3 regions of the Aeribacillus sp. FSL W8-0870 genome follow, and region 3 is predicted to be linked to each of the others. Evidence: riboswitches for the same ligand, from Rfam matches in the RefSeq annotation. Region 3 holds a riboswitch; each other region holds the start of a gene.
The links. Region 3 has a riboswitch for S-adenosylmethionine ahead of metK (methionine adenosyltransferase). Riboswitches for the same ligand answer to the same signal wherever they lie in the genome.
Positions count from the first base shown of each region.

Region 1 (4,203 bases), 1.7 Mb from region 3:
AATGAATGGTGATCGTTTCTCCGCTAAAATCCGCTTTATTGCAAAACAGTGCGGTAATAGAATCAAAAGGCTGCAACAGCGGTTTAATAAAAAAATCGATTCCGCCGCTGACAATGTATAAAGGAATGTTCATGTTTTTCGCATAATGAACAAAGTCGCGAAATCCTTCCCTTATTTCTGCAGTTTCTAAAATATAGTGAATGATGTCACCCTTTAAAGAAGATGGAAGAAGTGCAAACATCTTGCCGACTCCTTCCTGAATACTAATCGACTGGGAAAGGACGCCATCCTTCAATTGCTCCCACTCTTTTGGAGCGAAACGCTTCATGATGCTAACGATGTTATCTTTTTTTGTCACCGTTCCATCAAAATCACAAAATATTACTGGCTTCAATTGGACGGTGCCTCCTTCCATCCCCAGAGCCGAATTGCTTCTTGTAATTCTATGTCTTCAGCTGCTTCATTAAGGGGAACACCCCGGGAAACAGCGTCAACTGCTTGACGGAAAGCTTTTCCTCCACCTTTAGCACCTTGCGGGTGACCGTGAACACCGCCTCCTGCATTAATGACACAATCTTTTCCAAAATCATGAATTAAAATGGGAACAAGACCCGGGTGAATGCCAGCAGATGGAACAGGAAAAACTGGTTTTAAAACTGATTTCTTCACCAATTCTTCTTTCACGTTTAAAACTTTGTCACGCTCCAATGCAACGCTGCCATATGGTGAAGGGAACAACGAAAAATCTGCTCCAGCAATTCTTATCAATTTTCCAAGCAATAAGGAATGAGAGAGCCCATATTTTTCGGATGAAGTAAACGATCCGCTAAACGCCGGATGAGCCATAATCGGGAGGGCGATTTCATCATCTTCCCTTAATGCTTGCAGCACATCGAGGCCATATGTAAAAACATTAAATAGCAAAATATCGGCACCTAATTCTTTTGCTTTTCTTGCCTTATCTTTCAATTCAAATGTTTTTCCCGTCAAATTGACCGCATACAAAGTTCGGTGTCCTTTTTCTTGATACACGTTATCAAGAACTTTTTTGCCTTCCTTTATTCTTGTTTCAAATGATGTGAGCGAATTTTCAAAAAGTATTTCATCATCCTTTACTAAGTCGACGCCCCCGAGAGCCTGCTCCCGCAATTGGGCAAGAAGGTAATCTATATCACGTCCAATTACACCTTTAAAGATGCTCATCACTAACGGTCTGTCGTAAACGCCAAGTTTTTCTCGTATCCCCTGAATTCCAAATCGAGGACCTGGAAAATACCGAAAGATCTCATCGTCAAACTGCAAATCTAGTAATTTTATTTCTCCATCTAGTGATAATTTTCCAAAAGTTGTCGTTAAGATGGCAGGAATGTCTTTAGAAAAGTTTTCTCCCGGAAAGCGAATGTGAAGCTGTGCAATCGTTTTGCCGGAGGATGGATCCTCGCCTGTTTCTTTTATTTCAACCACTTGTCCTTTATGCTTTTTTAACTGCTCTTGCACTAAAAGAGGAAGATCAGTCCACGAACCTACCGTTAATCCAAGAGCAATGCCTTCTGCTTTTTTTTCTAAATCTTCTCGTTTCGCAATGATTTGGTATACTGCTGTTACGTGACCCATTTTTTCAATCCTCTTCATTCAGATTTTTTTATATAAATAAAACCTCTTCAATAAGAAGAGGTTTTTTGTCAAAACAACTTCTTATCTTTCAACATCTCTGTTGGGAGAATTAGCACCGTGCTCATCATATGAGTCGGTTGCCGGGCTTCATTGGGCTCATCCCTCCACCTGCTCTTGATAAGAGTTTTATTATTAACTTTATAATTCTTATTTGGTTACTTGGATTATGCCACTATCCTTCCCCTCTGTCAACACTTTTTTACATCATATTCGATTCAAATTCGCTTACATTTTTCTGATGGCATGCTACAATTATTTAATGGTGCAGTTTACAATTTGAGGTATTTACCGGAACTTGAGGTTGAGCCAAAACAGGAAAGCCTAAAAAAAGAGGACGAAAAAAGAAGGTACAACATCTTTTTAACGTCTTCCGATCGCATCATGCTAGATTACTAGACTTAGAAAAACTGGTTGAATTACGCAATTATAACGTTACTGGTTATCGTGAGACAATTTGTTTCTTGTACCGTTATTGGTTATGTTGCTTTTTGAATGATCCAGAAGAAGCCTTAAAACAAACGCTAACGTTTAATTTACAGTTTAATGAGCCTTTAAGAAGATCCACCAGAAGCGCTGAAAAGGCCTATTATGCACGGAATAACGAAGAAGCAAACCGAATAGCCAGAGAAAAAGGGTATCCTGGCGCTGGATATAATATCAGCAATAAAAAATTAATTGAATGGTTAGATATAACAGAGGACGAACAACGCCATTTAAGCACGATTATAGATGCGAATGAAAAGCGGAGAAGGAAACAAAAACGCCGGGAAATGGGCGTAAAAAGCCGTGAGGAGTATTTAAAAGAACAGCGCAATAAAACGGATAAGAACTTAGAAAAACTTAGACAAGCAATTGAGTTGAATCCTGATTTCTCGAATTACAAATTAGCTAAATTGCTAGGAATAAGTGAATCGTATGTAAGGAAAGGATGTTATATGTTATTTACTGGAACGGATGATTTAATTAAAAACGAGGATCGATCAATTAAAGAACATGATGTTTTATATTCTAGAATTAAACCTGAAAATTAAACATTTGATAGGAGGAACCTATTTTTATGATTAATTTTTGGAATAAAGTTACTAAATACAAAGAAGCACGTTATGCTGCAGGAATGAATTTTGATCTTGAAGAGATAGAACCCTTTTTAAACCATTTATCAAACTCAATTTTAGATTCAGGCTTGACTCAAGAAGAAATCAACATGATTCTATCTGAAATATCTGAAATAGATAAAATGAATGAAGACAATGAGATCAAAGAGTTTGGAACTTTCGATGTTATCTATAAAGGAAAGCCATCAAAAATAAGGGTTCAAGCTGAAATCCACATTGAAGATGGGGATAAAGAGTTAGTGCTATATATGTATAGTACTAAAAAATTGGTAGACGTTATAGAAAAGGAAATGCTAAAGGTGGAAGAGCAAAGGGAATTTTAAAGGTGGAAACAATTAAATTTGTTACTGTAGTTGAGCAATTTTCATTACAATAATTACCATGTAAAAAGAGACAAACGGAGTACCCCTTATGCCACATGAAGCTGTTTTTTAACGACATCAATGGGAATATCTTGTTTCGCTGCATCGTAAATAAACTCCACGAGGCTATGTCCTTTCTTCTTTCGAAGGAAGTCAAGCCCGGTAGAGAAATCGCTGTTGGATTCGACCATACTGTACACATAAGCGAGTTGCACCAAGATCCAATACCGTTTCACCGCCCGACGTTGACGAACGCGGTACCCATCGAGCTTCAGCTGGTCTTTCGCTTGTCGAAAAAAGCATTCGATCGACCAACGCTGGGCATAGTAGCGCAAGATCTCTTCATCGCTTAGCTCCCGGTCGGTGCTCAAGACGCAGTGAAGATGTTCAGGTGTCATCGGCTGATCGGCTTTCCAAGCCAACAACACAACGGCATCATCGAGACCTTTCAGCGCTCCCTCGTAGCGATACACGCGATAACGCTCTTCTCCCACCGTGACGAGATGGGTGTCGTTCGGTTCGATATAGCGGGCAAACTGTTTGGCTTGGATGGCGATGCCTTTTGGATAAAGAACCCGATTCGTCTTGAGCATCGCAATGACGTGGAATCCTTTTTTCAGGCAGGCTTCCACGAGTGTTTTCGATGGGTACCAAGAATCCATCAGCACATAAACAGAACCGTGCACATCCAAAGAAGAAAGCATCTCGATGGCCCATTGACCCTTGCTTTTCCCATCCGCCTTGTCGTAGAGGCGAAACGCAAAGGGAAAGGCTTGCGTCATCGTATGAACCATGAGCCAGACGAGAGAGTGTCCCCAAATCGACTTTTTGTCCGCGTGAGAATAATGCCAATTACACCCTTCAATAGCGTGTTTCGCCTGTGACGAAGGCTTCGTTTTTCGGCAGATCGTATCATCGATCGAAACAAAAATGGGGTGATTCTTTCGCTTGGCCGTTCGTTCCACATGACGAAGCATCCACTGCTGGAGTTTGCGAAGCAAGATTTCTTCATCCCAAGGGCTTTTCGTGAAAAAATGGCTCAGTGTCGTTCG
Region 1 covers NZ_CP150165.1:3,475,987-3,480,189, forward strand. Annotated here, with positions in the region: gene NSU02_RS16890 (2-hydroxy-3-keto-5-methylthiopentenyl-1-phosphate phosphatase) at 1-415, opposite strand, end outside; gene NSU02_RS16895 (2,3-diketo-5-methylthiopentyl-1-phosphate enolase) at 391-1,614, opposite strand; SAM riboswitch class I at 1,693-1,798, opposite strand; gene NSU02_RS16900 (hypothetical protein) at 2,163-2,705, shown strand; gene NSU02_RS16905 (hypothetical protein) at 2,732-3,112, shown strand; gene NSU02_RS16910 (IS701 family transposase) at 3,199-4,203, opposite strand, start outside.
Region 1: another riboswitch for S-adenosylmethionine. It lies ahead of NSU02_RS16895 (2,3-diketo-5-methylthiopentyl-1-phosphate enolase); the one in region 3 lies ahead of metK (methionine adenosyltransferase).

Region 2 (4,203 bases), 120 kb from region 3:
ATGATGAAGAAGCAGCTCTCGAATTAAAACAATTAATTGAAGAAACGTTTCATCCAAAAGAAATTATCATCCATACGATCGGTGCTGTCATTGGTGCACACTCTGGCCCCGGCACCCTTGCTGTATTTTTTCTAAATAAACATATTCAAGAAGCTTCATGGAAATCATAAGTATATAACAGTATTGAAAGGAGCTTCCTGAATGTCCAAAACAAGCGATAATGATAAAAAAGCTGTAGACAACAATGCAAAACGACACGAAAAAAATCTATTGAAGGAAAAAAATCGAGAGCTTGGAAAACGGCAATACTCAAAGAAAACGGATCATTTATAATGCCCGCCTGTCGGGCTTTTTCTTTTTTTGAAATATCTCTAAAGGCGAGTCTTCCACCTCTTCTATCCGGACGTTCTGAAAGAAAAAGACGCTTTCTTATCTTACAGTATGCATCTTTTCTCTAGCTTTTGTTTTCATTTTTGTCTAATAAAACATGGGTGGGGCAATAACTTTCAATTTGATTAGACCATTCATTTCATTAAAAAACAGAGAAATCCAGAACGTTTCCATATTCGAAAGCGGAGGTCATTTTTTATATGTAAGAGGAAATGACAAACATATGGGAATCTATCCTTTATTAATGTAAGATATTGTAAAACAAGTATACAAGAGGTGACACAATGAAGAAACATGAAATTTCCGTGTATCTTACAAAAGAGATGGAGCCGGAATATGTCATTTCCCTTGTCCATGAAGCGATCAAATTTAACAGCTACATTTTATTCCAAACAAAAAAGCTCCAATTAAATGCGAAAAGCGTTTTAAGCATGCTCGGTTTTTCCGCCTTTTTAGAAGGTCATGTAGTCATCAGCGCTGAAGGAGAAGATTCGCTCGAAGCAGTAAAAAACTTACAAAACTTTCTTTCCCCTAAATGTTCCAAAGCAACATCTTTAGCATAATTTTATTTAAGCGCACTTAAACTTCTGCCAGCTATTATTTTCCTTACCGTTGCTTTAAGTAACGGTTTTTTCATTTAATTTGCGAGGAACCCCTAAAAGAGTTGTTCAACTGAACGACATTCACTATAATGAATGTAAATAACGTTATTGGAGGTAAAAAGTTGGCTAAGGAGAATTCATTTGACATCGTCTCAAAAGTGGATATTGCCGAAGTGAACAATTCCATTCAAATGGCGAAAAAAGAAATTGTAAACAGATATGATTTCAAAGGATCTAAAAGCGATATATCCCTAGAAAAAGATGAGCTTGTGCTAATCTCTGACGATGAATATAAACTGAATCAACTAAAAGATGTATTAGTAAGCAAAATGATTAAACGCGGTGTCGCTACCAAAAACATTCAGTACGGAAAAATCGAAAAGGCTTCAGGAGGCACTGTCAGACAAAGAGCTAAACTTGTTAACGGAATTGACAAAGAACACGGGAAAAAGATCAATGCGCTGATCAAAAATACCGGGCTGAAAGTAAAAAGCCAAATTCAAGACGATCAAATCCGGGTAAGCGGCAAAAGCAAGGACGATTTACAAAAAGTGATTGCAGCTGTGAAAAGCGCCGATTTGCCGATCGACGTACAGTTTATTAATTTTCGCTAGCTTCGTCCTGTTAAAAATTGAAACTTTATATTGATTATTTTGATAAAATTCGTTAAATTAGGATTAATCCGTTGTTTTAAAATTTCATACGGTAAAGCGTTCTTATCAAGAGAAGCGGAGGGACTGGCCCGATGAACCTTCAGCAACCGGATTACCCAAAAACTTTGGGTACCAAGGTGCTAAATCCAGCGATGCGTAAATTTGCGCTCGGAAGATAAGAAGAAGGGGAAAATGTTCAAGAAAAAGTCTTCTTCTTAGAAGGCTTTTCTTTTTTATATAGGTGTTCGCCTCCTTGCAGGCGCCTATTTTATTTGATTGGAGGACTTTTTATGGGGCTTTTACAAGATTTACAGAATCATATATTAATTGCCGACGGAGCAATGGGGACTCTACTATACTCATTCGGAATAGACAGATGCTTTGATGAGCTAAACGTTTCAAAACCGGAAGAAATAGAACGGATTCATTCAGCCTATTTAGACGCAGGCGCAACTGTTATTCAAACAAATACATACGGCGCCAATCGCATAAAGCTTGCCAGATATGGGCTGGAAGATGATATAAAGATCATCAACCAAAAAGGGGTTGAACTTGCAAAGAGGGCGTTACAAAAAGGGGAAAACAAAGGGTATGTCATCGGAACAATCGGCGGCATCCGTTCGTTTCAAAAAAGCGCCTTCACGCTATCTGACATTGCCGAAAATTTTCGTGAGCAGCTTCATGTCCTTTTATCCGAAAACGTAGATGGCATTATTTTAGAAACCTATTACGACTTGGAAGAACTGAAAACCGTTTTGCAAATAGCTAGAAAAGAAACGGATTTGCCCATTATCACAAATGTTTCTTTGCACGAACAAGGCGTCTTTCAAAATGGAACAAGATTGGCAGACGGTTTGAAAATGCTTGAAGAACTTGGTGCAGATATTGTCGGCCTCAATTGCCGTTTAGGCCCTTATCATATGCTGCAATCGCTGGAAGAAGTGCCGCTGTTTGAACATGCCTTTTTATCCGCTTTTCCAAACGGCAGCCTGCCAAGGTATGAAAACGGAAGATTAGTTTATGAATCAGATGAACACTATTTTTATGAAGCGGCTCTTCAATTCCGAAAACAAGGTGTCCGGCTTCTCGGCGGATGCTGCGGAACCGCGCCGAAACATATTCGGGCAATGGCTGAAGCTGTATCAAACCTCCCTCCTGTCACAGAGAAAGAAGTAAAAGAACGAAATGTTCCAATTCATGTTTTACCTATGAAAGAAAGTCAAGAAACTCCTCTCCCAGATATTGCAAAAAACAGACGCTCAGTGATTGTAGAATTGGACCCGCCGAAAACGCTCGGCTTGGAAAAATTTTTAACAGGAGCAAAAGCGTTGAAAAAAGCGGGGATTGATGCAATTACGCTTGCGGATAATTCCCTTGCTACACCAAGAATCAGCAATGTTGCTTGCGCAAATATTGTGAAAAGCCGTTTCCAGCTTCGCCCGCTCGTTCATTTAACATGTCGTGACAGAAATTTAATCGGCATTCAATCCCATTTAATGGGGCTGCATACGCTTGGCCTGCACGATATTTTAGCGGTCACCGGCGACCCGTCCAAAATCGGTGATTTTCCGGGTGCAACCTCTGTCTATGATTTATCATCGTTTGATTTAATCAGCTTAATTAAGCAATTTAATGAAGGTTTGTCATACTCCGGAAAATCACTTGGTCAAAAAACAAACTTTACTGTAGCCGCCGCCTTCAATCCGAACGTAAGACATCTTGATCGCGCAGTTCAGAGACTTGAGAAAAAAATCAGCTGCGGAGCCGATTATTTTATTACGCAGCCGCTCTACTCGGAGAAGCTGATCGAAGAAGTATATGAAGCAACAAAACATCTGAATGTTCCGATATATCTCGGGATTATGCCGTTAATAAGCAGCCGCAATGCTGAATTTATTCATAACGAAGTGCCGGGCATTAAATTGTCCGATTCGATTCGCGAACAGATGCAAAAAGCAGGCAATGATAAAGAAAAGGGAAAACGAGAAGGACTTGCCATTGCAAAATCGCTTATTGACGCAGCATTTGACCTGTTTAACGGCATTTACTTAATCACTCCGTTTTTGCATTATGAGATGACAGTCGAGCTGACGGAATACATTCATGAAAAAGAAAAGGCAAAACGAGAAAGGAAGATTTCCCATGTATAACATAAAGGAACAGCTTGAGAAAAAAATTCTAATACTAGACGGAGCCATGGGAACAATGATTCAAGCTGCAGAATTATCTGCGAAAGATTTTGGCGGTGAAGAATATGAAGGATGCAACGAATATTTAAACATCACTTCCCCTGAAACGATTGTCCGTATTCATGAAGCGTACCTTGAAGCAGGCGCTGATATTATCGAGACAAATACGTTTGGCGGTACAAGCATCGTCCTCGAGGAATATAACTTGGGGCACCTTGCTTTTGAAATAAATAAAAAAGCAGCGGAGATTGCAAAGCGCGCTGCAGAAAAATATTCAACACCGGATTGGCCTCGTTTTGTGGCAGGATCAATGGGGCCAACGACTAAAACGCTCTCCGTTACAGGCGGCGTCACATTCCAACAATTGGC
Region 2 covers NZ_CP150165.1:1,189,785-1,193,987, reverse strand. Annotated here, with positions in the region: gene NSU02_RS05815 (DegV family protein) at 1-170, shown strand, start outside; gene NSU02_RS05810 (DUF3941 domain-containing protein) at 202-333, shown strand; gene NSU02_RS05805 (HPr family phosphocarrier protein) at 675-953, shown strand; gene NSU02_RS05800 (YajQ family cyclic di-GMP-binding protein) at 1,115-1,606, shown strand; SAM riboswitch class I at 1,706-1,827, shown strand; gene NSU02_RS05795 (bifunctional homocysteine S-methyltransferase/methylenetetrahydrofolate reductase) at 1,936-3,795, shown strand; gene metH (methionine synthase) at 3,788-4,203, shown strand, end outside.
Region 2: another riboswitch for S-adenosylmethionine. It lies ahead of NSU02_RS05795 (bifunctional homocysteine S-methyltransferase/methylenetetrahydrofolate reductase); the one in region 3 lies ahead of metK (methionine adenosyltransferase).

Region 3 (4,203 bases):
CGCCAGCCCGAAAATAGGGTCTTTTACAGTTTCCACCTCATCGAGTTCGCCTTCCAATGCTGCCTGAACCATGGCTCTTGTATAAGCAAGTTTAATTCGTTTTCCTACTCCGTATTCTCCGCCGGTCCACCCTGTATTGACTAAAAATACTTTCACATCATGTTCTTCGATTTTTCTTCCGAGCATTTCAGAGTATCTTGTAGCTGGAAGCGGAAGAAATGGTGCGCCAAAGCATGTGGAGAACGTTGTTTTAGGGGAAGTAATACCCCTTTCCGTTCCAGCAAGCTTGCTCGTATAACCGCTTAAGAAATGATACATAGCCTGTTCTTTCGTTAATTTGCTTATTGGCGGTAGAACACCGAACGCATCAGCTGTTAAAAAAATAATAGTGTTAGGGTGACCCGCAATGCTCGGTTTAGCAATATTGTCAATCGCTTCAATTGGATAAGCCGCACGGGTGTTTTCTGTTAATAAGGAGTTGTCATAATCAGGAATTCGTGTCGATTCATCAACCACAACGTTTTCCAAAACGGAACCGAATCGAATCGCGTTATAAATTTGAGGTTCTTTTTCTTCAGACAAACCGATGCATTTTGCATAACAGCCGCCTTCAATATTAAAAATACCAGATGAAGACCAGCCGTGTTCATCATCACCAATTAATCGGCGTTTTGGATCGGCGGAAAGTGTTGTTTTGCCTGTTCCCGATAAACCGAAAAAGAGCGCGACATCGCCTTCTTGACCGACATTGGCGGAGCAGTGCATTGAAAATATATCTCTTTCTGGAAGCAGGAAGTTCATGACGGAAAAGATAGACTTTTTCATCTCGCCTGCATATTCAGTTCCGCCGATCAGGATTATTCTCTTTTCAAAAGAAATAATGATAAATGCTTCTGAGTTCGTTCCATCCACAGCTGGATCTGCTTTAAAGGAAGGAGCGGAAACAATCGTAAACGGATTTTTATGCTCCTTTAAATCGTCTTGGCTTTTCGGACGGATAAACAGTTGGCGAGCAAATAAATTTTGCCACGCCAATTCATTGACCACTTGAATTGGAAGACGATATTTTTTGTCAGCTCCGGCAAATCCGTTAAAAACATAAATTTCATCTCTATTTTTTAAATATTGTATGACTTTTAAGTACAGTTTTTCAAAAACTTCTGATGAAATTGGCTTGTTGACGGGTCCCCAATCAATTAAATGCTTGACAGAATCTTCTTCAACGATGAATTTATCTTCTGGTGACCGGCCGGTATATTTGCCTGTTGTAACCGAAACTGCACCTGTATTTGTTAAAAAACCTTCTTTCCTAGCTAAAACTTTTTCTACAAGTCGTGCGACTGGTAAATTATGATATGCATTTGGTCCGCTGATCAACGAAGCTAATTCATTTGATACATCTACAATATTCATATACATACCATCCTTTTTTTGCATATTTGAAATGGTTTTATAGAAATAGTATAACACATTCGCAAAAATAATCCATCCTATTTATCGATTTCTGAAAATAATGTTTTTACTATATATTTTGCCTTCATTTTTGGGCATCATACGAATCATGATTGATCAGCTGATACTGAAATAATGGATATCAGATGATTTGGAAAATTACAGAGAAGCTTTATTTATTGTTGACAAGTACTTTTTTGCTCCTGTATGATATACATTTGAACGGATACTCTTATCCCGAGTTGGCGGAGGGACAGGCCCTATGAAGCCCAGCAACCGGCTCGTTGAAAGAAGACAGTAGAATATGGCTTTCAAAATCCCGGTATTCTATGGACATACAACATGATGCGAAAGAATTCCATATTCATAGACGAGCAATGGTGCTAACCTGATGCAAGGTTATATCCTTGAACGATAAGAGTGAAAGGCAATGATGTTTATAACAACCTTTCCTCTGGCAGGGAAGGTTTTTTCTATGTATAAGAGAAATCTCGTTTAGCCAAGTTTTTCTTATCGTACGAAATATTTTGATATGTTTACAATAGTGGCGAGGGAATGAGTTCCGTGTCAATGACAAGGAGTGTAGCACTCCATAAACATCATTTTAAGTTTGAGGAGGAAGCAGTAAATGACAAAAAAGCGCCGTCTGTTTACATCTGAATCCGTAACGGAAGGGCATCCGGACAAAATTTGCGACCAAATTTCAGATGCGATTTTAGATGCCATTTTAGAAAAAGATCCGAACGCACGTGTAGCTTGCGAAACATCTGTCACCACCGGACTTGTATTAGTCAGTGGAGAAATTACGACAAGCACGTATGTGGATATACCAAAAATTGTGCGAGAAACGGTCAAAGAGATCGGCTATACGAGAGCTAAATACGGTTTTGATGCTGAAACTTGTGCTGTTTTAACATCAATTGATGAGCAATCACCCGATATTGCTGCAGGGGTGGATAAAGCTTTAGAAGCGAGAGAAGGACAAATGACTGATGAAGAAATTGAAGCGATTGGCGCTGGAGATCAAGGGTTAATGTTCGGTTTTGCATGCAATGAAACGAAGGAATTAATGCCTCTCCCGATTTCCATTGCCCATAAGCTTTCACGCCGGCTTACAGAAGTTAGAAAAAGCGAAGAAATTCCTTATTTGCGTCCGGACGGAAAGACGCAAGTTACGGTAGAATATGATGAAAATGAACAGCCGGTTAGAATTGACACAATTGTCATATCGACTCAACACCATCCGGAGGCAACTTTAGAACAAATTAAGCAGGATATTAAAGAAAAAGTAATTGATCCGGTTGCTCCAAAAGAACTGATCGATGAAGAAACAAAATATTTCATCAACCCTACCGGACGTTTCGTTATTGGCGGACCACAAGGAGATGCAGGATTAACGGGACGAAAAATCATTGTCGATACTTACGGAGGCTATGCGCGCCATGGCGGAGGAGCTTTCTCAGGAAAAGATCCGACGAAGGTAGACCGATCTGCAGCTTATGCGGCTCGTTACGTAGCGAAAAATATTGTCGCAGCCGGACTTGCAGACAAATGCGAGGTTCAGCTGGCCTATGCAATTGGTGTGGCGAAACCTGTCTCTATTTCTGTTGATACGTTCGGTACTGGCAAAGTAAGCGAAGATGTTTTAGTTGAATTAATTCGCAATAACTTTGATTTGCGCCCAGCTGGCATTATAAAAATGCTTGACTTGCGCCGCCCGATTTACAAACAGACAGCTGCTTACGGTCATTTCGGACGCAACGATCTAGATTTGCCATGGGAACGCACAGATAAAGCGGAAGCTTTGCGCGAACAAGCTCATCAATATTTGTAAAATAAAAAAGGTGTCCAATGCGATGCATGCATTAGACACCTTTTTGCTTTTATGGTCCGAATGCGACAAAACAGATGGTGCCTGCTGAAGCTCCTAGAACTATTCCCGCCAGCACATCTGAAGGGTAGTGTAGGCCAAGAAAAATTCTTGATAGTGCCACACTGAATGCGAGAGGAAGCAAAATCCATGTTAAGGCTGGAAAAAAGAGCAAAAATGGTGTAGCCACTGAAAATACAGCTGTCGTATGTCCAGAAGGAAATGAATGGTCAGTTAACGGATTTTCTAACATTTTTGTTTCAAATAATGTAAGATAAGGCCGTCTGCGTGGATAAATTCTTTTCACAATGAAAACCGGAATATGACTGAAAAAAAGAGCAGCTGAACTTGCCAAGGCAACAGTTTTTACAGGTTCATTAAAAAATAACATCAGCATTAAACATGTTGCAATTGAAAAAACAGCCCCTCCTAAATGAGTAATATACCGAAAATAAACATTCAGTCCTTTTCGTTCAAAATGCGAATTAATCAGTTTGAACAACTTGCACTCAAATTGGTAAAGCTGATTCAGCAGTCTGCCCATGTTAAAGTTCCTCTTTTCAAAAAGCAAAAATTCTTATAAAAAATTTTCTCTCATATTTATGTAAACTTCAACAAATCTAATAAAAATTTTACAAAATTTTAAAAATACATGAAGCTGCCCGGTAAAGAATGACATTTGAAAGAGAAAGTTTTAAAATGTTTTTATAAGCAATTTATATGTTGTTCATACGAGCAATATTTTTATAATATTGAGCTTTTTCGATATACTCGCGACGGATGCGTTCCATATCTTGAAGATCTTCTTCTGTTAATTCTCTAATCACTTTGGCGGGTCTTCCGAATGCTAAAGTTTTCTCAGGTATCTTTTTGCCTGGCGG
Region 3 covers NZ_CP150165.1:1,067,667-1,071,869, forward strand. Annotated here, with positions in the region: gene pckA (phosphoenolpyruvate carboxykinase (ATP)) at 1-1,413, opposite strand, end outside; SAM riboswitch class I at 1,682-1,873, shown strand; gene metK (methionine adenosyltransferase) at 2,081-3,286, shown strand; gene NSU02_RS05275 (phosphatase PAP2 family protein) at 3,336-3,866, opposite strand; gene NSU02_RS05280 (gamma carbonic anhydrase family protein) at 4,039-4,203, opposite strand, start outside.